4 regions of the Micromonospora xinjiangensis genome follow, and region 1 is predicted to be linked to each of the others. Evidence: riboswitches for the same ligand, from Rfam matches in the RefSeq annotation. Region 1 holds a riboswitch; each other region holds the start of a gene.
The links. A riboswitch is a leader RNA that binds a small molecule or an ion and turns the genes downstream of it on or off. The one in region 1 is predicted to bind cyclic di-AMP.

Region 1 (5,783 bases):
GCGGCGAAGCGCCGGTAGAGGTCCGGCGGGACCAGCGTGGGATCGTTGGGCCCGCTGAGCACGCTCACCGGGGCGCGCAGCCCCTCGCCGAGCGCCAGGTTGTAGAGCTCGTCCAGCTCGTGGCGGCTCAGCGGCTGGCCGGGCACCTCGACGATCTCCCGTCGGGTGCCCTCGCGCCGGTCGTGCACGTAGCCACCGCTGCCCGAGTCGCGGACCACCACCTTCAGGTCCACGCCCTCGCTCACCAGCAGCGGTTCGAGGACCTGGCCGATCTCCCCGCCGAGCGCGGTGCAGAGCACCACCTCCCCACCGAGGGAAATGATCATCCGGGCCTGCCAGACGCCCTGCCCGCCCGGGTGCAGGTGGATCTCGGGCTGCCCGGCCGGTTGGTCGACGGTCACGGTCAGCAGGGGCGTGGGGGCGAAGACCATCACGTGTCCGCTCATGCGCCGTGTCCGTCCATCGTGTGCACCTCCGTTGGCGGTCAGGGCTGTGTGATTCCCCACCGCTTGACCGTTATGCGAAGGTCACCCGAACGTGCGATGTCGACCCGGTTGCCACCCGGGGTGTTGCCGGGCGGGGCCCGGTGGGCCAGGATCGGGCGACCGACGGCGGCGGGGAGACGGCGTGCTCAGGCGGGATTCCTTCAGCTACACCGTCCAGGCGCGCTGCGCGCTCACCGACGCGGCCGCCCTGCTCGGCGACCTGAGCCGGCAGGGCGAGCTGCATCCGCTGATCGTGCGGGTCCGCCGGGTGCCGGCCCGTCCGGGAGCGCGGGCCAGTTACACCGTCACGGATCGGTTGACCGCGGGGCCGGTGCGGTTTCCGGTGACGTACCAGGCCGATGTCCTCGTCGACACGACCGACCAGATCGTGACGGTGGCCCGGCAGTGGCCCGCCACGACGGTACGCAACCACACCCGCCTGCGCGCCGAGCCCGGCGGGCTGGTCCGGATCGACGTCGAGATCACGCTCGCCGCGCCGGCGCCGCTCTTCGCGTACGCCTTCCGGCAGGCCCGGGCCGCGCACCTGGCGCTGGCGAACCGGCTCGGTGGGGTGCTGGACGGCGAACCGGGCGGGCCGCCGGCCGTGACCTGACCACCGGTGCGTGCGGTCGCGGCGCCCGGTCAGCCCCTCGGTCGCCCGGCCGCCGTGGCCGGTCGGCGCGTGGTGGGCGGGACCGCCCGCCGCGTCCGGCCCCACGGCTTGTACGTCGACAGCACCGTAGCGATGATCATGAGAGTGGTGGACACGGCCGGGGCGATGATCAGGTCGGCGCGGTCGCGGGGCGGCAGGGCGGCACCGAGGTCCCCGGCGGCACGCAGGTTCGGTGTGAGCAGCGCCAGCACGAGCACGACCATCACCGTGGTGATCAGCAGCTTGACCAGCACCCAGCGGTGGCGCAGGAGCCCCCACGGGGTGAGCAGGCTGCTGGCGACGCCGATCACCCAGACCATCACGCTGAGCGGCGCGAAGAGTGTCGTGCCGACGAGGGCGGCGACCGGGTAGACCACGGCCGGGTCGGCCCCGCGCAGGACGGCGACGCCGAGGGTGAGCAGCACGAGGTCGGTGCCGAGCCACCCCAGCGAGGTGACCAGGTGCAGGGTGAGCAGGGCCTTGCGGGCGGTGGGCGGTGTCCGGCTCATGTGGGTGATGCTGCCCGCGTCGGCCGCCCGGATCGTCCGACCACCGACGACACCCGGCCTACGCTTCGGGACGTAGCGACCCGGCGCGGTGCCCGGTGGGTGGCCGCCACCTGGCGACCACCCACCGGCGCGATCAGTACACCGACAGGTGCACGTGGTTGGTGTGGTCGCTGGACGGGTCGCCGCCCGCCCCGCTGTACGACTTCCATCCGCTGCTGGGCAGCCAGATCTGCCGATACCAGATCACGTAGAGCACGGCGAGCCGGTCGGCGTTCCGGATGAAGTACGCGGCCAGGTTGTTGCCGTACGTCTTGTCGCCGCCGGTGGCGTCACCGCCGAAGCCGTTCTTCTGCGCGGCGAAGTCGCACGCCCGCCCCTTCGGGTGCTCTCCCGAGCCGCCGCTGCGGTAGCACGAGACGTAGCGGGTGAAGCCGGCCGCCTTGGCCTGGTTGAGCGCGTGCAGCATGCGGGGCGTGATGCAGCCGTTGGCCGGGGTCGGGTCGTTGACGCTGCACGACTCCTTGGGCCAGGACCCGTCGGAGTTGCGGGGTGCCGGGGCGGCGTTCGCGGTGGAGGTGCCGCGGTTGGAGCCGCCGCTGGCGGCGCGGGTCGAGTTGCTGGTGGCGACCTCGAGGGCCCGCTCGGCCTGCTCCTTGCGCTTGGTCATGACCGCGACCTGCTTGCGCTGCTCGCGGATCTCGCCGTCCACCGCGGCCCGGGTGCGGGTCATCTCGTCCCGCGTCTCCATCAGCTCACGCAGTGCCCGGTCCTCGTTGGCGGCGACCGCGTCGAGCGCGGCCGCGCGATCCAGGAAGCCGTCCGGTGAGTTGCTGTTGAGCAGCGCCGACACGGCGGCGAGCCGGCCGGTGCGGTAGGCGACGCCGGCGATCTCGCCGACCTTGCCGCTGCGCTGGGCCAGCTCTCCCTCGATCGTCTTCAGCTCGGCGGTCAGCTGTTGCTGGCGCTTCGTCGACCGCTCCAGGGCCGCCTTCGCGTCGAGGTAACCCCGGCTGGCCGCGTCGAGCTGGGCCCGGAGGGCGGGCGTGCCGCCCTCGTCGTCCTGCGCGGGTGCGGCGGCGGCCAGAGCGGCCGGGGGAGTGGCCGCGATGGCGGTGCCGGGGGTGAGCGCGACGCAGAGGGCGAGCGTCGCGGCGATCAGGGCCGCCGTGCGGGCGGCGCGTCGTCGTACGGGTGCCACTGGTGGCATGCACATGTCCTTCCGTCAGCCGCCGACCGGGTTAGCTGACGGGTTCGGGACGGAAGATCCCTACCGCTGACGCGGATGCACCCCACGAACGTGGTTCCCCGGCTCGCCCGTGCGGGCGATTAGGCGACGGTCCCCGCCGGCGCCGGTGGGCGCCGCCTGGCGGAGGCCGGGACCGAGCCTACCGGGGCCGGTGGGGCTGGTGCAGCAGATGTGACTCCGCGTGCCGCCACAACTACCGGTAAATCGGTCATAGGGGGACGATACACGCCAAGAATTAAGGTTGTCCTCATTACCACTCCACCGCCCCGCAGGCCCCAGCGGCCGCACCGGGCTCGATCTGCAACGTGGCGTGCTCGATGTGGAAGTCCTCGTGCAGGGCCCTGCGGGCGGCGGCGAGCACGGTAGCGATCTCGGCTCCGGGTGCCATCGTGAGGTGCGCGGAGGCCACCTCCATGCCCGAGGTGAGGGTCCAGACGTGCAGGTCGTGCACGTTGGCGACGCCGGGTACGGCGGCCAGCCGGTCGCGCACCGCGCTCACCTGGAGGTGCTCCGGTGCGGCCTGGACGAGGATCCGGACCGCGGCCCGCCCGAGCCGCCAGGTGCGGGGAAGGATGAACACGCCGATCGCCACCGCGACCAGCGGGTCCGCCCACCACCAGTCGGTGACCGTGATGAGGGCCGCCGCGCCGATGACGCCCAGCGAGCCGAGCAGGTCGCCCAGCACCTCGAGGTAGGCGCCGCGCAGGTTGATGCTCTCCTGCGCGCCCGGGCGCAGCAGTGCGAAGGCGACCACGTTGGCGAGCAGGCCGAGGACGGCCACGGCCAGCATGGGGCCGGCCAGCACCTCGGGCGGGTCGCCGAAGCGGCCGACCGCCTCGACCACGACGTAGACCGCGACCCCCGAGAGCAGCACCGCGTTGGCGAGCGCGGCGAGCACCTCGAGGCGGTAGAGGCCGAAGGTGCGCTGCGGGTTCCCGGTGGCCCGGCGCCCGGCGGTGATCGCCGCGAGGGCCATGCCGATGCCCAGCACGTCGGTGAACATGTGCCCGGCGTCGGAGAGCAGCGCGAGCGAGCCGGTGCGGAAGGCGGCCACCGCCTCGACCAGCATGAGGGCGGCCAGCAGCGCGAAGGCCGCCCAGAGCCGGCCACGGTGGTGCTGCGCGGCGTTCGCCACCGACCGCTCATGGTCATGACCTGCGCCCACGAGACCACCCTCCGCGCGACCGTTCCGACCGGTCCAACATATGCTCACATCGCTATGTATGCAAGTGAGGGGTCGGGCGGTCCGCCGACCGGGGCGGGAGCCCTCAGCCCGTCGGATCGATCGTCGTGAGCCGCTGGGTGGCCCGGGAGAGCGCCACGTAGAGGGTCCGGACACCCGAGCCCGGATCCGACCGGATCTCGCTCGGGGCGATCAGCACCACGCCGTCGTACTCCATGCCCTTCGCCTCCAGGCTGGTCACCACCTGGAGACGGGGGGCGCCGAGCGCGCCGAGCCAGGCGGCCACCTCGTCACGGCGGGGCACCGGGGTGATGACCCCGACCGTCCCCTCCACCTCGCCGAGCACCCGGGTCACCGCCGCCACGGTGGTGGTCTCCAACTCGGTCGCCGGCACGACCAGCTCGACCGGGTCGACACCCGTGGAGCGGACCGCGGTGGGCAGCGCGAGGTCGGGATCGACCCGCCGGATCTCGGCCGCCGCCACCGCGAAGATCTCCGAGGAGTTGCGGTAGTTGGTGGTGAGGGTGAAGTGGTGCCGCCGGCGGCGGCCCAGCGCCTGGTCCCGGGCCCGCGCCAGCTCCCCCGGGTCACCGGTCCACGCGGTCTGCGCCGGGTCGCCCACCACCGTCCAGGAGGCCAGCCGGCCCCGCCGGCCGATCATCCGCCACTGCATGGGCGACACGTCCTGCGCCTCGTCCACCACCACGTGCGCGTACTCCCGGTAGTCCGCCGGGCGCTCCCGGGCCGCCTCCCGCGCCGCCCGCCGCCGGTCGGCGTACGTGCTCAGCTCCCGGACCCCGCCCGCGAGCTGGAACGGGTCCCGCTTCGGCCGGGCCGGCTGCACCGGCTTGCCGAGCAGCGCGTCCAGCTCGTCGAGCAGCGCGATGTCGGCGATCGTCAGCCCGTCGGCGTCCAGCGTCCGGTACGCCTCCGACAGCAGCCGGATCTCGGCTCCGGAGAGGACGCCGCCCGCGTACCGCCGCAACCGCTCCGGACGCGCCAGCCAGCCGAGCACGTGGCGCGGGTGCAGCCGGGGCCACCAGGCCTTGAGGAACTCCCGGAACTCCGGCCGGTCGGCGATCTCGTCCTCGAAGACGCGCTGCTCCGGCAGCCGGCCGACGCCCAACCGGCGTGCCTGCGCCCACAGCGCCGCGAACACGCCGTCGAAACCCGCGCGGCGCACCTCGTTACGCCGTGCGCCCCGGGGCAGGGCCCGGTCCCGGATCGCGTCCAGCTCGCGGCGGTCCAGCCGCAACAGCTCACCCCGGTAGAGCAGGCGCAGCTCGTCCGGGCCGTCCGGCACCGCGTCGCGGACCGCCCGCTCCAGCACCCGGCGCATCCGCAGCGACCCCTTCACCGCGGCCACCTCGGGCGGGTCGGTGCGGGTGGCGGTCATCCCCGGGAAGAGCGTCCCGAGCGAGTGCAGGGTGGCGGTCTCCTCGCCGAGGGAGGGCAGCACCGAGGCGATGTACTCCACGAAGACCGAGGAGGGGCCGACCACCAGGATCCCGCCGCCGGCGTACCGGCTACGGTCGGAGTAGAGCAGGTACGCCGCCCGGTGCAGCGCCACCGCCGTCTTGCCGGTGCCCGGGCCGCCCGACACGATCGTCACCCCCGAGCCGGGGGAGCGGATCGCCTCGTCCTGCTCCCGCTGGATGGTGGCCACGATGTCGCGCATGCCCCGGCCGGTGGCCCGCGAGAGCGTCGC
Region 2 (5,783 bases), on a different contig from region 1:
TACCGCGAGGAGCTGACCGGCCGGACGATCGTCATCTTCGGGGGCAGCTACGGCATCGGGCACGACCTGGCGGAGCTGGCCCGCGGCTACGGCGCCCAGGTGTTCCCGTTCAGCCGGTCCAGCACCGGCACGCACGTGGAGCGGGCCGCCGACGTCGAGGCCGCCCTCCGGACCGCCTTCGAGGCGACCGGCCGGATCGACCACGTGGTGGTCACCGCCGGCATCCTGGAGAAGGGCGCCCTGGCCGAGATGGACGAGCAGACCATCGACCGCCTCCTCCAGGTCAACTTCGTGGGGCCGGTCACCGTGGCCCGCCTGGCGCTGCCGTACCTCCAGCAGACCAAGGGCCAGTTGCTGCTCTACACCTCCAGCTCGTACACCCGGGGCCGGGCGCGCTACGCGCTCTACTCGTCGACGAAGGCGGCGCTGGTCAACCTCACGCAGGCGCTGTCCGACGAATGGGCCGAGTTCGGCGTACGGGTCAACTGCGTCAACCCGGAGCGCACCGCGACCCCGATGCGCACCCGGGCGTTCGGTGAGGAGCCCGAGCACACCCTGCTCTCCGCCGAGGCGGTGGCCCGGGCCTCGCTGGACGTGCTGATCTCGGAGTTGACCGGCCAGATCATCGACGTGCGGCGCGCACCGGGTGAGCCGCCGCAGGCGGTGGCGGGCCGGACGGTGCCGACCCAGGCGGCACCCGCCGAGGCCGACAGCGCGGCGACGGTCGGCTGACGGCGCGACCGCGGACCTTCAGACAACGGCGGTGATCGGAGCGACATGCGTGGTGACCTGGTCCGCAAGTTGATCGCCCGATGCCTGAGCATCGGGCTGGCCGTGCTGGCGTTCCTCGTCGCCGCGCTGACCGGCGCGACCGGCTGGGGGCTGGTGCTGGCGGTGGCCGCCATCGGCGCCGCCGTCGCGGAGCGGCGGATCCGCCCCGCCGCGGACACCGCGGCCGAGACGGCGCTGATCGCCGCCGCCGTCCTGGTGGCGTACGCCCGTCGGCTCGACGGCGGGTTCGACCCGGCGCTGGCCGCGACCGCGCTGGCCCTCCTCGGCCTCGTGCTCCTGGCCGGGCCGTTGCGGGAGGCGGGCGGCCTGGAGATCCAGGTGGCGAACCTGCCGGCGCGATCCTGGACCCCGACGATCGCCGCACGCCTCGGCGACGCGCAGTTCGGACTGCTGACCCTCGTGGCGTTGGCCGCCGCGACGCGCCTCCCGGCGGCGGTCGCGCTGGCCGCCGCCCTCCTGGTCGCCGCCGGCGCCGGGCTGGTGGGGCTGGACCTGGCCCGGCGCCGCTTCCGGCCACCGGCCGCCGGCGGGGCGGTACGCCGCGCGCTGCGCGCGCACCAGCCGGAGTTCCTTCTCTACTTCTCCGCCCCGCCCGGGTCGGAGTACCAGGTCACCATGTGGCTGCCCTACCTGGAGCGGATCGGCCGGCCGTTCGTCGTGCTGCTGCGCGAGCCGGAGTTCCTGGCGCCGATCGCCGCGGCCACCTCCGCCCCGGTGGTCTACTGCCCCACCCTCCGGGCCATGGACGAGGCGCTGGTGCCGACCCTCAAGGTGGCCTTCTACGTCAACCACGGCGCGAAGAACAGCCACTGCATCCGCTTCACCCAGCTGACCCACATCCAGCTGCACCACGGCGACAGCGACAAGGCGCCGAGCGCCAACCCGGTATCGGCGATCTTCGACCGGATCTTCGTGGCCGGCCAGGCGGCGATCGACCGGTACGCCCGGGCCGGGGTGGACATCCCGGCGGAGAAGTTCGTGGTGGTCGGCCGGCCGCAGGTCGAGTCGATCGAGGTGCGCCCGCGGCCGCGGTCCGCCGACGGGCCGCGCACCGTGCTCTACACGCCGACGTGGACGGGGCACCACGCGGACGCCGACTACTGCTCCCTGCCGGTCGCCGAGCCGCTGCTGCGCCGGCTGCTGTACCGGGGGGTCACGGTGATCCTGAGAGCCCACCCGTACACCACGCAGAATCCCGTCTCGGCCCGGCAGCTCGGCCGGTTGACGGAGCTGTTGGCGGCCGATCGGGCGCAGACCGGCCGCCAGCATCTCTGGGGTGCCGCGGCCGGCCGCGAGCTGAGCCTCGTGGAGTGCGTGAACCGGTCCGACGCGCTGGTCTCCGACGTCTCCGGGGTGATCTCGGACTACCTCTACTCGGGCAAGCCGTTCGCGGTGACCGACATGGGCGCCGACGGCGACGCGTTCACCGACCGGTTCCCGCTGGCCGCCGCGGGCTACGTGCTGCGGCGGGACATGGCCAACCTCGACGAGGTGCTGGACCAACTGCTCGGTGCCGACACGTTGGCCGCCCAGCGCTGGGCCACCCGCCGGCGCTACCTGGGCGACTTCCCGGCCGACTCGTACGCCGAGGCGTTCCTGGAGGCCGCCCGGCGGGAGCTGGGGGCCGGCTGGAGCCCGCACGCGCCGCGGATCGGGCGGCCCGTGGAGTCGGACCCGGCGCCCCTGTCCCCCACCGCCTGACCGGTCCGGTCTCAGCGGTACGGTTCGACCAGCGCCAGCACCGCCTCCGGGTCCTCGACGTGCGCGTTGTGCCCGAGCCCGGGCAGCGTCCGCACCGGCACCCCGAGACGCGCGAGCTGCTCGTCGGTGACCATCGGGTCGTGCTCGCCGCGCGCCAGCAGGACCGGCACGTCGGTGGCGGCCAGCAGCGACGGCAGATCCGGCTCGCCCACGGCGAACGCGCCCGGGTCCATGGCCAGTCGCCAGCGCCCGTCAACCTCGCGCAGCCCGGCCGCGACCGCCGGATGGTCCGCGTCGAGCAGCCCGGCCAGGCCGGAGACCCGCAGGTAACGCTGGGCCGCCTCGTCGCGGCCGGCGAACCACGCGACGGGTCGCGCGGCCAGCTCGCGCGTCTTCGCCAGCTCGGCCGGCGACCAGACCGCCTTGATGCCGAGACCCACGACCGCCACCACGGGAAGCCCGGCGCCACGCGCGGCGAGGGTCAGCCCGACCACTCCGCCGAGCGAGTGCCCCAGCACGACCAGCCGGTCGGTCGGCGTGAGCGCGGCGGCCACCCGCTCGGCCAGCGCGGTGAACGAGTACGCCGGCAGCGACGGCGACGAGCCGTGCCCGGCCAGGTCCGGCGCGAGCCAGCGTCCGCCCCACCGGCGCCGCAGCAGGGGCGCCCAGGGCTGCCAGACGGCGCCGGTGGCGCCCATCCCGTGCAGCAGCAGGAGAAGCGGCTCGCCCGCCGTGGGGGCAGGGGTGTCGTCGACCATGGTCGGCAGTGTGCCACCGGCGCGGTACGCGGGCGAGTGGTGAACATCCGACAGCCGGCGATGGACGACGTCGGGCGCCGGCCCCCGTCGGGGTGCCGGCGCCCGAGGTGAGCGCGGTGGTCAGGCGGAGTAGCCGCGCGTGGTCATCCAGTTCGCGAGGTCGATGGTGGTGATCCAGTACGACGGCACCGCCGGGTTCGCCGAGTCGGCGATCTTGACCGTGCGGCCCTGGTCCCGGTAGCCCACCACGGCGATGTAGTGCCCGCCGGGGAACGAGTGCCAGCCGCCGTCGACGTCGACCGCGTCACCGGCGATGTTCGCGACCACGCCGCGCCCGTCGGTCACGGCCTTGACCACGTCAGCCTGGAGCTGGTCCATCTGTGCCGGGCTGGGCGCGGTCGGGAACATCCGGGTCCGGTAGGGGTTGCCCTTGACGACCGCGTTCAGCACCCGGGTGGTGTCCTCGGCCGAGTTGGTGCCCATCTCGGTGGTGCCCAGCTGCGCGGCCAGATCGTCCTGGCTGCGCTCGATGCCGGCCGCGCTCAGCGCGTTCCGCGTGGCGGCGGGCCCGCAGTAGTAGTAGGTGGTCTGCGCCTGGTAGTCGTAGTCGAGCACCTTGCTCGCCGGCGGCTTGGGCGGCGACGGCTTGCGGGTCAGGTCCGGGTCAGCGGCCTTCTTCTTCGCCTCGGGCGAGGCGCTCGGCGAGGCGGGAGCGCTGGTCGCGGGGGCGCTGTCGGCCGGGGTCGCGATCCGCGCCTCGCCCCGCGAGGCGGCGCTGACGTCGCTGCGCAGCTCCGCGACCGCGGTAGAGGCGCCCTGCGCGGCGGGCGCGTCGTCGGCGGTGCCGATCAGCGCGCCGGTGGTGGTCGCCAGCACCAGCGCGGCGGCCGAGGCGGCGGCGACCTGGTACGGGCGTTGGGTGGCCAGTCGACGGAGCTGACGCTTCAGGGTGTGCTTCACAGTTCCTCCACGGATCGGGGGGTGAGCGATCGCGCCGACCGGAATCGGGTGTGCGTCATCGCGCGGACCGTGCCGTCCGCGGCTGTGGGATCGCTCAGGGAAACGCCCGGTGGGCCGGGCGGGACATCGCGGGTGCCGGGATCAGAGCGCCGCTACGGAGCGGCTGGGCGTGGGCACCGCGGTGCCGTGGAGGGTCGGCGAGGGCCGAGGGGTGGGTTCGTGCTGCACGAGGATGGAACTCCTTCCGACACCGCCTACCGGGTTAGCTGACGGATTCGGGCGGGAAGATCGCCCTACCGCGGGCCGTGGCTCGCGGATTCACCCCGGACGTGCAAGTGGGTCCCCGGCTCGTGAAATCACGATTAGGCAGGTCGGCGCGGCGTCGCCTCTTGCGATCGGTTACCGCACCGGACGGGCCGACAGTACTGGTCGGCGTGGAGCCTGCCAACCCCGTCCCACCTGCTTAAACCTGGTCGCGGGCACAATTTTTCCGGGCGTGGGGACGCTGACGTGACTCAATGGGACGAGCGGTTTCGTCGGCGCCCGAGGGGCGGTACGGGACAGGCCGGCGGGAACCGTGCGGGAAGCCGGGGACAATTGCGCCCGGCTGAGCCGTGCTGACCGTTTTCGGAGACATGTGACGGGGCTCACTCGGCAAAAATCGGTCTTATCACTCAAACCGGGTGAATGGTCATCGGATCTGCCGGGTGCCCGATCGGCGTGCGTCGACCGGCGTCGCCGACGGCCCCGATCCGGCGGTCGTCCTCGCCGCCCGGTGTCAGCCGACGCGGGCGGGGCGCCAGCGGGCCGTGGACGGGGGCGCCGAGACGGCGGGGGCCACGGCCGGTGCCGACATCCGGGCCGGGTGCAGCCGCGCCGCCGCCGCATACGCCTCGGCGGCGAGGGCCCGGGCCGCCTCGGCGGCGAGGTCGGCGCCCCGCCAGGCGGACCGCTCCCGCTCCTGCGCGGCCCGGTAGTCGGCCAGCCGGCTGTCGCGGACCACCCGGGCCAGCCGCACCTCCTGCTCCACCGGATGCAGCCGGGGATCCCACCCGTCGCGGTGCCCGAACACCTCACCGAGCTGGCGAAGGCTCAGCTCGCCCCGCCAGTGCGCCGCCGTGGCCGCGCGGTGCAGGTACCGCTCCCGCGCCGCGTACTCGGCCGGCGTGTGGGGCGTACGCGGTGTGGGCAGGGCACCCGCGCCGGCGAAACGGCGGGCGACCGTCTCCGCCTCGTCGTACGCGGCCCAGGCCCGCTCCAGCTCCGTCTGGGCGGTCAGCCACTCGGCGCGTCGCCGGCGGGCGGTCTGCGCCGCGCCGGAGGCGGCCACGGCCACCTCCTCGGCGTACCGGCGCAGGTCGGCCGCCTCGGCCACGGCCAGCTCACGGTCGGTCGCCGCCGCGGGGACCGACGGGTCGCCCTCCGGCCGGTCGCGCTCGGGACGGGCGACCAGCACGGTGAGCACGATCAGGGCCAGCACCAGCAGGGCGGACCAGATGGCGGCGGCCTGCGGCACCTCGATGAGGAACTGGTAGAGGACGGTCTTCTCCATGTCGCTACCTCGGGAAGAGC
Region 3 (5,783 bases), on a different contig from region 1:
GCGCGTCGTCGCCTTGATTCCGCTTCGGCGCTTCCCTATCGTGGGGCACCGACCGCTGTGGGTCGTCTGCCCTCGCCTCTTCCCCTCCGCGAGGCGCCCGGCGGTCGGTTGCAAAGGAGTCGGTGCCGGTGGCAACCATGCCCCCCCATCGTCACGCACCGGGACGTTCCGCTCGTCCGGGTGGCCTGCGCCGGGTCGCCCACCGCCTGCTCACCCTGGTCGCCGCCGCGGCCGTCGGCGCCGGCATGCTCGCCGCGCCGGCACACGCCGCGCCTTCGGTCGAAGAGATCGAGGCGCAGATCGACAAGCAGTGGGAGCAGCTGGAACCCACGATCGAGCAGTACAACAAGGTGCGGGCGCAGCTGAAGGTCAACCAGAAGAAGTCGGCCGACCTGCAGAAGAAGATCGAGCCGCTCGCTCTGCAGTCCGAGATCGCGATGAGCCGGGTCGGTGACCTCGCCTCCCGCTACTACATGAGCGGCCCCTCGCAGGAGGTCGGTGCGCTGCTGGTCAGCGCCAAGCCCGACACGCTCACCGAGCAGCTCACCATCCTGGACCGGCTGGCGCGGCAGGAGCGGAAGCAGGTCGAGGGCATCCTCAAGATCCGCGCCAAGTACGACACGCAGAAGCAGAAGCTGGACGCCCTGATCGTCACGCAGACCAAGCAGCGGGACGACCTGGCCGCCAAGAAGAAGAACATCGACGCCGAGATCAAGCGGCTGGAGAAGCTGCTGCCGAAGACCGTCGTCCGGCCGGAGAACTGCCCGACGGTCAAGGGCGTGGTCAGCGAGGCGGCCCGCGTCGCGATCAAGACGGCCTGCCAGCAGGTCGGCGACCCGTACGTGTGGGGGGCCACCGGCCCGAACTCGTTCGACTGCTCCGGCCTGACCCAGTACGCGTACAAGGCCGCCGGGATCAGCCTGACCCACTTCACCGGTGCACAGTGGAACGAGGGCAAGGCCATCCCGCGCTCCGAGGCGCGCCCGGGTGACCTGGTCTTCTTCTTCAGCGACCTGCACCACGTGGGGCTCTACCTCGGCAACGACCAGATGGTGCACGCGCCACGGGCCGGTAAACCGGTCCAGGTGGCGAGTATCAACAACATGCCGGTCGCCGGCTTCCGGCGACCCGGCTGATCCACCGCCCACGACGAGAGCCCCCGGTCGATCCGACCGGGGGCTCTCGCGTTCGCCGCCGACCGTCAGGGCCCGGTCGGCCCGTCGGCCGTCACCGGGGCGCCCCGATCGGGGACGGGAGCAGCAGCACGTCGTCGAGGTTGACGTACATGATGCGGTGGCCGAACTGGACCTGCACGTACCGCAGGTCGCCCCGGACGACCGTCCAGTCGCCGGGCGACGAGCCGTCGAAGGTCACCGCGCGGTAGTACTCGCTCGGCAGGATCCCGCCGACCGCGTACCGCTGCCCGGCCGGGAACGTGTACTGCAGCGGCGAGATCGTCTGGTACGGCACGCCGGCCGGGTACGCGTCCTGCTCCGGGTAGGCGCGGCCGTAGACGGGAATCGTGGCCTTCCCCGGCTTCGGGGTCGCCACGAGCCCGGTGGCCCACTTCGCGGTCGGCGCCGAGGCGGGGTTCTGGAACCACGCCTTCTGGCCGAGGTACCAGATCGCGGTCCAGTCGCCGCGCACCTCGGCCACCGCGTACGTCTGCCCCGCCGAGGCGCGGGCGCCGTGGTCGGAGACGTACATGGTGTTCGGCGTGCCGTCCGGGCGCTCGCCGAGGTCGTTGACGAGCGGGGCGTCGTGGCTCGGCGCGCTGTGCAGGACCACCGCGGAGGAGCCGCGCAGCGGGCAGGGCTCGGCGGGCGGCGGCGGGGTCGGCACGCCGGGCGGCTGCTGGTTGCAGCCCTGGAGGGCCGGCCGGTTGGTGTCGAAGTCGGGGTCGATGGTGACCAGGCCGGTCCGCGCGGTGCCGGTGGTCCGGAACGGCGCCTTCAGCAGGTCGAAGTAGTGCGACCAGTCCCAGTACGGGCCCGGGTCCCAGTGCATGCCGGCGACGGTCGAGGCCACCGTGCCGGGCACGTTGTCGTGGCCGATGATGTGCTGGCGGTCCAGTGGAATGTGGAACTTGTGGGCCAGGTACCGGACCAGCTTCGCCGAGGTGCGGTACATCGCCTCGGTGTACCAGGTGCCGTGACCGGCGAAGCCCTCGTGCTCGATGCCGATCGACTTGGCGTTGACGTACCAGTTGCCGGCCTGCCAGCCGACGTCCTTGGCCTTGACGTGCTGGGCCACGTGGCCGTCCACCGAGCGCAGCGTGTAGTGCCAGCCCAGGTAGTCCGCTCGCTTCACCAGGTCGACGCTCGGGCCGTAGTACCCCTCGGTGTCGTGGATGACGATGTACTCGATCTTCTGCTGGGCCGGTCGGTTACCCAGGTCGTGGTTGCCGTAGTCGCCGGCGCCCGGGCCGTACTGCTCGTACGGGGCCGGGATCCACTCGCAGCCGAGGCCGACGGGGCACTCCAGCCCGTCGGGCCGCTCCGCCCGGCGCAGCCCGAGCCGGTGCAGGGTGTCCGCCCGCACCGTCACCGCCTGGGCGGCGAGGGTGACCTGGTGACCGTCGTCGGTCCGACGGCTCGCGCCCGCGCGGATCTGGTCGTACACCTCGTCGGCGAAGGCGGTGGCGGTCGCCTCGGTGTCGGCGCCCGAGTAGCGGGCCACCGCGCCGTACCAGGCCCCCGCGTCGGTTCCGGTGCCGACCGGGCCGCCCAGCTCCCTCTGGTACGCGGCGAGCAGCGCGGCGCCCCCTCGGATGTTGGTGGCCGGGTCGGCGCGCAGCGCCTCGACCGGCGCCCCGGTGAGCGCGGCGGCGGCCTGGAGCGTCTGCAGCGCGGCGGCGGGCGCCCTGTCGGCCCCCGCGGCTCCCGCCGGTGCGTCCACGGTCATCGGGCGGGACGTGTCCCCGCGCGGGTCCTCTCCCTCGTCGACGTGGAAGCCGGAGGGCAGGCTCGCGACGTGGGCCGCGTCGGTGAGGTGCAGCGGGCCGTAGCCGCCGCTGGTGCTCGGCGTGCCGGCGTGGGTGTCCCATCTGGACTCCAGGTACGAGACGCCGAGCAGGACGCTCTCCGGCACGCCGTACTCCGCCGCCGCGGCGGCGTACTGCTGCTGTCGGTCACCGCCCGACGGGGCGCCGGCGAGCGGGGCGGCGCCGGCCGGAACGCCGGCGAGGGGCACGGCCACGGTGGCGGCGACCAGCGCGGTGGCGAGCAGGCCACGCCTGCCCCTGGACATGGTGGGAAGGTGCATCGAACCCCCAGGAATGGACGGGTCAGGTATTTGTCACCTTCACTCCGTCACCGCACCGGGGTCAATACCTTTCCGTCGTCGGACCGAATTCGAAGAAAACTTTCGACATCGCACCGGCCGTCCGCCGACGTGGTGGCGAGCACGGAGTGTCACGGCGCGAAGGGTTGCGGATCAATAACGGGGCTCTCTAGTCTGGTCAATCGTCGGCCCGGTAGCAGGTCCGTCCAACCCGGGCGGTAACGGTCCGACACCGCCGAGTCGCTCGACGAGCGAGCCGGGGACCCAGGTTCCCGGGGTGAATCCGCAGCCAATGCGGTAGGGCGCCTCCCTTCCCGCCCGAACCCGTCAGCTAACCCGGTAGGCGGTCAGGAAGAAGGAGTACGGAGCCCGGTGGCCCACCATGCCCCGCGGCCGCCGTCGATCGGGCCGGTGACCGCCGGCCCCTCGACGGACGCGCCGCGTTCCCGCTGGTCCCGCTTCACCACCGCCCTCGCCGCCCTCGTCGGCGTTGCCGTCATCCTGACCGGCAGCGCGACAGCGGCCCACGCCGACCCGTCGATCGCCGAGATCGAGCGCCAGATCGACGAGGACTGGAACAAGCTCGAGCCCGTCATCGAGCAGCACAACGCCACCCGCCAGGCGCTCGCCGCCAAGCGCACGCAGGCCGACGCGTTGGCCGACCGGATCAAGCCCCTGCAACTCCAGGTCGACCAGGCTATGAACGAGGTCGGCGCGCTCGCGGTACGGGCGTACAAGGGCGAGGACGTCTCCACCGTCAACGCCGTGCTGGGCAGCCGTAGCCCCGGCGAGCTGGTCGGCCAACTGGAGCTGCTCGACCGGTTCGCCCACAGCCGGCAGCAGGGTGTGCGGCAGGTGGCCGACCTGCGCGACGAGTTGATGCGCCAGAAGGCCCCGCTCGACGCCCTGGTCGCCCAGCTGACCCGGGCCGAGGCCCAGTTGGCGGCGAAGAAGAAGCAGATCAACGCCGAGATCGACCGGCTGCAGAAGCTGCGGATCAAGGTGTACGGCAACGGTGGCGGCGGCCCGCTGCGGCCCGCCCCGTGCCCGGCCACCTACCCGGGCGGGCCGGCCGGAGTGGCGGTCAAGTTCGCCTGCGCGCAGATCGGCAAGCCGTACGTCTGGGGCGCCGAGGGCCCCGACGCGTACGACTGCTCGGGCCTGGTGCTCGCGGCCTGGGCCAAGGCCGGTGTCGCCCTGCCCCACAACGCGGCCCAGCAGCGGCGGGTGACGAAGACGGTGAGCCGGGCGGACCTACGCCCCGGTGACCTCGTCTTCTACTACAGCGACCTGCACCACGTGGGCATGTACGTCGGCGGCGGCTGGGTGGTCCACGCCTCGCAGGCCGGGGTGCCGATCAAGATGAAGAAGGTCGACGACGGCCCCATCCACAGCTTCGGCCGGCCGGGCTGACGCGTACGCCGAGAAGGGGGCCCGCTCCGACCCCGGAGCGGGCCCCCTTCTCGTGGTGTCAGCGGGTCGGCCAGGTGCGCCAGTTCTGCCAGGACCGGCTCGGGGTCGGGCCGCGCTGCCCCTGGTAGCGCGAGCCGTAGACCGCCGAACCGTAGGGGTGCTCGGCCGGCGAGGAGAGCCGGAAGATGCAGAGCTGCCCGATCTTCATGCCCGGCCAGAGCGTGATGGGCAGGTTGGCCACGTTCGACAGCTCCAGCGTCACGTGGCCGGAGAAGCCGGGGTCGATGAAGCCCGCGGTGGAGTGGGTGAGCAGGCCGAGCCGGCCGAGGCTCGACTTCCCCTCCAGCCGCCCGGCCAGCTGGTCGCCGAGCGAGATCACCTCGAGCGTCGAGGCGAGCACGAACTCGCCGGGGTGCAGCACGAACGGCTCTCCGTCGGGGACCTCGACCACGGAGGTCAGGTCGTCCTGCTGCCGGGCCGGGTCGATGTGCGTGTAGAGGTGGTTGTTGAAGACCCGGAAGAGCCGATCGAGACGGACGTCGATGCTGGACGGCTGGACCAGGGTGGGCTCGAACGGCTCCAGCCCGAGCGTGCCGGCCTTGATCTCGGTGACCAGGTCGCGGTCGGAGAGCAGCATCGCACCACCATAGCGAGGCTTCCTCGAAGGTCCCCATCCGGTGCGGGTGACCAGCGCGTCGCGGTCGCTCCTCGTACATTTGTTCGATAGAATGCCCACATGGCTTCCTGGTCCGAATTCGCCGCTGACGAGCCCCGGCTCGCCGACGGGATCCGCGTTCTCATGCAGCAGTACGGTCCGGGCTTCGGCTATCTGGCCACGGTCCGTGCCGACGGCGGGCCCCGGGTGCACCCGGTGTCACCGGTGATCACCGACGAGGGTCTCTTCTGCTTCATCATCGACTCGCCCAAGCGGCGTGACCTGGAGCGCGACGGCCGCTACGCGCTGCACTCCTTCCCGCCGGAGGAGAGCGACGACGAGGCGTACGTCGCCGGCCACGCCCGCCCGGTCACGGACCGGGCCCGGGTGGCCCGGCTGGCGGCCAGCGCCGGCGCCGCACCCCAGGTCGACT
Region 4 (5,783 bases), on a different contig from region 1:
CGAGGACCACACCGCGCAGGTTGTCCAGGGGCGTCCTGAGCCCGTAAAGGCGATTGCCCCGCAGGTCGGCGCCGGTGAGTTGGCAGGAGCGCAGGTCCAGGCCGGTCAGGTCGCAGGAGCGCAGCGCGATGCCCGGCAGGCGGCAGGTCGACCAGGTGGCGTCCGCGAGGGTGCAGTCGGTGAGGGCGACCGAGCCGGCGGCGGTGACGCGCTGGAAGGTGGCGTAGTCGAACCGGCAGCCGTCGAACAGGACGTCCTTCAGGCGTACGTCGGTGAGTTCCGCGCCGGTGAACCGGGAGCCGGTGATCACACAGCGCTCGATGGTGACACCGGTCAGCGCGCCGCCGGAGAAATCGGTGCGGGCAATCTCGCAGCCGTGCAGGCCGCCGGTCTCCCAGGTGGCCCCGCTGAGGTCCGCACCGGCGATGCGACTGCTGCGGACGCGGACACCCTCCAGTCGCGCACCGGGTCGGGACGCGCCCTCGACGAGGGCCTCGGTGAGCCCGTCGGTCAGTTCGGTCACGCTGTCGAGGTCGTCGGGGTGGAGGTCCGGCAGCAGGAGCCGCACGTCGCCGATCGTGGTGGTGCGCACGTGTGCTCAACCTGCCGGGACGCGGGCTGGGCACGCCGCCCGGCGGCGCGGACCCGGCCGTGCCGGGGACTCGCGGGATCGCGGGCCCCCGGCCGTCGCGGTCGAGCCGATCAGAGGCTGAGGCGCTGACCGGGGAAGATCAGGCCGGGGTCGTCGCCGACCACGCGCTCGTTCCGCTCGTACAGGGCGTGCCAGCCACCGGCCACGTGGCGCGCCTCGGCGATCTGCGAGAGGGTGTCGCCCGGCTGGACCACGTACGTGTGGCCGGTCGCGGCGGGCCGCTCACCACGGGTGGTCGACTTCTCGCCGCCGCTGGAGCGCTCCGGCTCGGGCGACGGCTTCGACGTCGACCTCGCGGTGGACTTCGACGACTTCGAGGTGGACTTGGACGACTTCGAGGTGGACTTCGAGGACGTCGCGCCGGCCTTCTTGCCGCAGGTCGGCCAGGCACCGATGCCCTGGCCGTCGAGCACCTTCTCGGCGATCGCGATCTGCTCGCCACGGGTGGCGAGGTCGGCGCGGGCGGCGTACTTCTTGCCGCCGTAACCCGCCCAGGTGCTCTGGGAGAACTGCAGGCCACCGTAGTAACCGTTGCCGGTGTTGATGTGCCAGTTGCCGCCGGACTCGCACTGGGCGATGGCGTCCCAGTTGACCGCGGCCTGGGCGGGCGCCGCGCCGAAGAGTGCGACGGCGCCGGTGACCGCGCCTGCGGCCAGCGTGCCGACGGCGGCGCGACGGGCGGTCACGGCCCGGTGACGGGCGTTGTACGAAGATGACATGGATTTCCTCCACGCCGGCGAGGTGAGCTGTCGGGTTCGGGCTGAGGAGCCCGGCCGCGGATGGGCGGCTTCACCCCGAGGCGCCCGGCACGGGAGGCCGGTGGCGCCGAGGAACGGTGGGTCCCCCGCTCCTGCCTGAATCACGAGTGCCGACGACCGGCGGCAGGATTTGGCGTTACCGGTCGCGGTGTCCACGTTGGCGAACCCGATCGACGTTAGGCACCGTTCAGGTCGATCGCCCACTGCCTGTGAAGTTGTTCACCGGTCCACACGGGAGCGCCGTTTCTCCAGTTGCGGGCCCGCGGGAGGTGTGCTGCGGCCGCCGCGGCGCACCCACCGGGCCGCCCATCCATGATCTTATGTATCGATGCTCAGTCCCACTCCTCTCATGCGTCTCGTCGCCGGCGTCTGGGGTTTCAAGACCCTCGCGGTCGGCGTGGAGCTCGGCCTGTTCACCCGACTCGCGGGCGGACGGACCATCACCGTCGACGAGGCCGCGGCCGAGTTCGGGCTGGCCGAGCGCCCGGCCGACATGCTGCTGGCCGCCTGCGCCTCGCTCGGCCTGCTGCGCAGGGCCGGCGACGGATACCGCAACTCCGAACTGGCCGAGCAGTTCCTGGTCGAGGGTCGCCCGTACTACTTCGGGGGGCAGGTCAGATACTCCGACCTGCGCACGTACCTGCCGTGGCACCGCATCGCCGACGCGCTGCGCACCGACCGGCCGCTCACCTGGGACCCGGCCACCCAGCAGTCGATGTTCGACACGAGCGATCCCGAAATGATCGCCCAGTTCTGGGACGCCATGTACTCCACCTCCAGCTTCACCGCGCGCGCCCTCGCCGAGGCGTACGACTTCGGCCCGTACCGTCGGCTGCTGGACGTGGGCGGCGGCGCCGCGGCGTTCCCGATCGAGCTCTGCCGCCGCCTGCCGGACCTGCGGGCGACCGTCCTGGACCTGCCGCACGTCTGCCTCCGCGCCGAGGAGCAGATCTCGGCCGCCGGCCTGACCGGTCGGATCGAGGCGCTGCCCGGCGACTTCCTCGCCGACCCGGCGCTGCCGGAGGGTCACGACGTGATCCTGTTGAGCATGATCCTGCACGACTGGGACGAGCCCACCAACCGGGCGCTGCTGGCCCGGTGCCACGCGGCGCTTCCACCCGGCGGTGCGCTGGTCGTCTGCGAACTGCTGTTGAACGACGAGCGCACCGGCCCGCCGGAGGCCGCGCTGATGGGCATGAACATGCTCGTCGAGACCGAGGGCGGCAGGAACTACTCCGCGGCCGAGTACGCCGCCTGGCTCACCGACGCCGGGTTCGTCGACGTCCGTACGGTGCCCTTCGACGCGCCGGGCGCCAACGGGGCGGTGATCGGTCACCGCGCCTGACCGGCCTCCAGCAGGCGGCCCGTGGGCGCCACCCATCCCCGGCCGCGCGCAGTGCCGTCGCAGGCACACCGCCGCACCCCGCCGTCACCGTGCGCCGCGTGACGGGTGACGGATGGTGATAGTGGCCGGTCAACCAGCCTGTCGCGGCGTGATGACTGCGACATGACGACCAGCATGCCTGGAGGACGTCAGGGGGGTCGGCGAGAATCCGGGCGGAGACCACGGCAGAAGTGCCGCCCCAGTCGTGGTTTACCGGGGGGACGCAGTGGTGAAGGTAGGGCGGCACACGAATCCCAGGGGGGACGACCATGTCCGAGACAAGCCGTAGCGATGCCGTCACAGACCGCCCCGAGGGGGTGAGTGACCCGCTGCTGTGGAAGCTCGCCCTCGAGGTGGCCGACGCGCACGAACCCGACGGCGAGGGCGGCTGCCGCAACCTGCTCTGCGCGGGCGAGGCGTGGCCGTGCACGGCGTGGAACAACGCGCAACGCGCGTTGCGGGCGGCCCAGGGCGAGGGCGCGGAGGAGCCGACCACCCCGTTCGCTCGGGATGCCGCCGCCGGCTGGGCCGGCGCCTCGGTGGTGCCCGCGGCGCGCCGCGGCACGACCGCCCACGTACGGGGGGCGGAGACGAGCGCCTCCGCGGCGTAACGGCGGGGCGTCGGCGCGCCTCGGACACCGGGGCTACCTCCCGACCGGGCGCACCGGGCAGCCCCGGGGCGCCGCCGCCGATGACCGGTGACGCAGGAGCTGAGCGGCGCCGGCCAGCGCGGCGGCCCCCGGGTGACCGGCGGGCGGCGCCAGGGCAGCCGCTCGGCCGGTGCGCGACGAGGGCTCCGACCCGGCGACCCGGGCGAGGGGCCGCTACGGCGGCGGTACGGGGGCCACCGGCGAATTGGGGGTGCGCGGCGGCCTACCGTCCTCTACGGTGCCGCGGTGACCCTCGACATCGTGAGCCTCGCGGACCGCCCGGATTTCGCCCCGCTGCTGGACGAGGACTTCGAGGGGGCATGGCCGCAGTTCATGCTCTGGGATCCGATGGGCTCGGTGTACTACAGCGTCGCCCACGACCTGTACCCGGAGTTCGTGTTCGTCGCCGTCGACCCGGCCGACCCGGGACGCGCCGTCGCCCGCGCGTACGCCGTGCCGTTGCGCTGGACCGAGCCGGAACTGCCCGACGGCGGCTGGGACCGGGTGATCCAGCGGGCGACCATCAACCGTCTCTCCGGCGCCGAGACCAACCTCGTCTCGGCGTTGGAGATCTGCATTCGGCCCGACCGGCGCGGCACCGGGCTGTCCGCGCTGATGCTCGACGCCATGCGCCGCGCGGTCGCCAAGCAGGGGTACGACACCCTGGTGGCGCCCGTCCGGCCGAGCGGCAAGCACACCCGGCCCGACCTGCCGATGACCGAGTACGCGGGGCAGGTCCGGGCGGACGGCCTGCCCGTCGACCCGTGGTTGCGGGTGCACGTCCGAGCGGGCGGGCGCGTCGAACGGGTGGCGCCCCGGTCCATGACGATCACGGGCACGCTCGCCGACTGGCGTCGCTGGACCGGCCTGCCGTTCGACACCAGCGGCCCCGTGCACGTGCCGGGAGCACTGGTGCCGGTGCACTGCGACGTGGCGCACGACCACGCCGTCTACGTGGAGCCCAACGTCTGGGTGCGGCACCGCCTGTAGCGCCAGTGCCGGCGCCGCGCCGCCGGAAGGCACCGAACGGGTGATCGCGCCGAAGCCGGCTCGCCCCGCCCGGTCGGGCGGGACAATGGGCTCGGGAACGAGAGGCACGCGACGGGGGTCAGGCCGTGCTCGGAACCGGCCTGCTGGCCCGGCTGCGCCACCGTGACCCGGGGTACGCCGCGCTGCGCCGCGCCACCCGCCTGACCCTGGTCGTGTCCGCCGTCTTCTACACCACCCGATACGCGGCAGGCGATCCGGTCACGGCGGTGTACGCGCTCTTCGGCGTGGTCGCGATCGGGGTGTTCGCGCAGCTGTCGGAGCCGCCCCGGCGACGGGCCCGCATCCAGCTCAGCGCGCTGCCGGTGATCTGGGCGTTGGTCGTCGCGGGCACCCTGCTGGCGGGCAACACCTGGGCCGCGACCGGCGGCATGCTGCTCATCGGCTTCGCCGTGGCGTTCGCCGGTGTCGCCAATCCGCGTCTGGCCGGTCTCGCCGGCGCGTTCCAGCTCTTCTACATCCTCTCCTGTTTCCCCCCGTACCAGCCCGACACGGTGCCGCAGCGGCTGATCGGCGTCACGCTCGGGATCCTCCTGTTGGCCGTCGCCGAGGTGGTGGTCTGGCCGGACCCGGCTCCGGTGCCCTACTCCCGCCGCCTCGCCGACGCCGCGGACCGTCTCGCGGCGTTCCTCGACACGACGACGCCGGACGGTCCGGGCCGGGGTCCGCGTGCCGCCCGGCACGACGAGGCCACCGAGGCGGTGAACCGGCTGAGCTTCGGGCGGCTGCCGCCGGCGGAGCGGCCCACCGCGGTCGACGCCCACGATCGCGCCCTGCGGGCCTGCGAGGCGTCGTTGCAGGGGCTCTTGGTGAAGGCCGGCCGGTACGTCGCGGAGTATCCGCCGGAGCAGGGCTACGACGCGACGGCGGAGCGGCTGTTGGCGCAGTGCGCGGAGACGACCCGGGCGGTGGGCGGTACGCTGCGCCGCGACGCCCCGGCCGTCGCCCTCGACGCGCTGAACGCCGCCCTCGACGCGGCCGGGCGGGCGTACGTGGGCGTCCCGATCGGCGCGGACGGCGGTGTGGACCTGTCCCGCCTGTGCCGGGACGCGAGCGTGGTGGCGCTCGGGGAGCAGGTCCGCGTCCTCGCCGTCTCCGCGCGGGCGGTCGTCGGCCTGCCCTCGGGCGGCCCGCACGCGGTGCGGAGCACCTACCAGAGCGTCTTCGCCGACGCCCGCCACCGCACGGTGGGGCCGTACTGGCAACAGGTGCGGGCGCACCTGACCTCCCGCTCGGCCTCGTTCCAGATGGCGTTGCGGCTGGCCGCGGCGCTGGCCGCCGCCCGGGTGGTG

Region 2: it holds a riboswitch for cyclic di-AMP, as region 1 does, so the genes downstream of both, SM573_RS29075 (C39 family peptidase) here and SM573_RS21030 (coiled-coil domain-containing protein) in region 1, are expected to answer to the same signal.
Region 3: it holds a riboswitch for cyclic di-AMP, as region 1 does, so the genes downstream of both, SM573_RS13110 (C40 family peptidase) here and SM573_RS21030 (coiled-coil domain-containing protein) in region 1, are expected to answer to the same signal.
Region 4: it holds a riboswitch for cyclic di-AMP, as region 1 does, so the genes downstream of both, SM573_RS16455 (transglycosylase family protein) here and SM573_RS21030 (coiled-coil domain-containing protein) in region 1, are expected to answer to the same signal.

What each region holds. Positions count from the first base shown of each region.
Region 1 is NZ_JAXCFO010000005.1:469,986-475,768, reverse strand. It holds gene SM573_RS21045 (PfkB family carbohydrate kinase) at 1-446, opposite strand, end outside; gene SM573_RS21040 (SRPBCC family protein) at 628-1,098, shown strand; gene SM573_RS21035 (hypothetical protein) at 1,128-1,646, opposite strand; gene SM573_RS21030 (coiled-coil domain-containing protein) at 1,780-2,844, opposite strand; cyclic di-AMP (ydaO/yuaA leader) riboswitch at 2,858-2,989, opposite strand; gene SM573_RS21025 (cation diffusion facilitator family transporter) at 3,143-4,057, opposite strand; gene SM573_RS21020 (HelD family protein) at 4,161-5,783, opposite strand, start outside.
Region 2 is NZ_JAXCFO010000012.1:137,200-142,982, forward strand. It holds gene SM573_RS29060 (D-ribitol-5-phosphate cytidylyltransferase) at 1-732, shown strand, start outside; gene SM573_RS29065 (CDP-glycerol glycerophosphotransferase family protein) at 778-2,493, shown strand; gene SM573_RS29070 (alpha/beta fold hydrolase) at 2,505-3,251, opposite strand; gene SM573_RS29075 (C39 family peptidase) at 3,372-4,211, opposite strand; cyclic di-AMP (ydaO/yuaA leader) riboswitch at 4,448-4,590, opposite strand; gene SM573_RS29080 (hypothetical protein) at 4,990-5,763, opposite strand.
Region 3 is NZ_JAXCFO010000003.1:267,974-273,756, forward strand. It holds gene SM573_RS13100 (C40 family peptidase) at 123-1,136, shown strand; gene SM573_RS13105 (N-acetylmuramoyl-L-alanine amidase) at 1,228-3,249, opposite strand; cyclic di-AMP (ydaO/yuaA leader) riboswitch at 3,506-3,642, shown strand; gene SM573_RS13110 (C40 family peptidase) at 3,655-4,695, shown strand; gene dcd (dCTP deaminase) at 4,754-5,332, opposite strand; gene SM573_RS13120 (pyridoxamine 5'-phosphate oxidase family protein) at 5,432-5,783, shown strand, end outside.
Region 4 is NZ_JAXCFO010000004.1:219,984-225,766, reverse strand. It holds gene SM573_RS16460 (pentapeptide repeat-containing protein) at 1-592, opposite strand, end outside; gene SM573_RS16455 (transglycosylase family protein) at 703-1,371, opposite strand; cyclic di-AMP (ydaO/yuaA leader) riboswitch at 1,370-1,556, opposite strand; gene SM573_RS16450 (methyltransferase) at 1,739-2,755, shown strand; gene SM573_RS16445 (hypothetical protein) at 3,064-3,405, shown strand; gene SM573_RS16440 (N-acetyltransferase) at 3,691-4,434, shown strand; gene SM573_RS16435 (FUSC family protein) at 4,560-5,783, shown strand, end outside.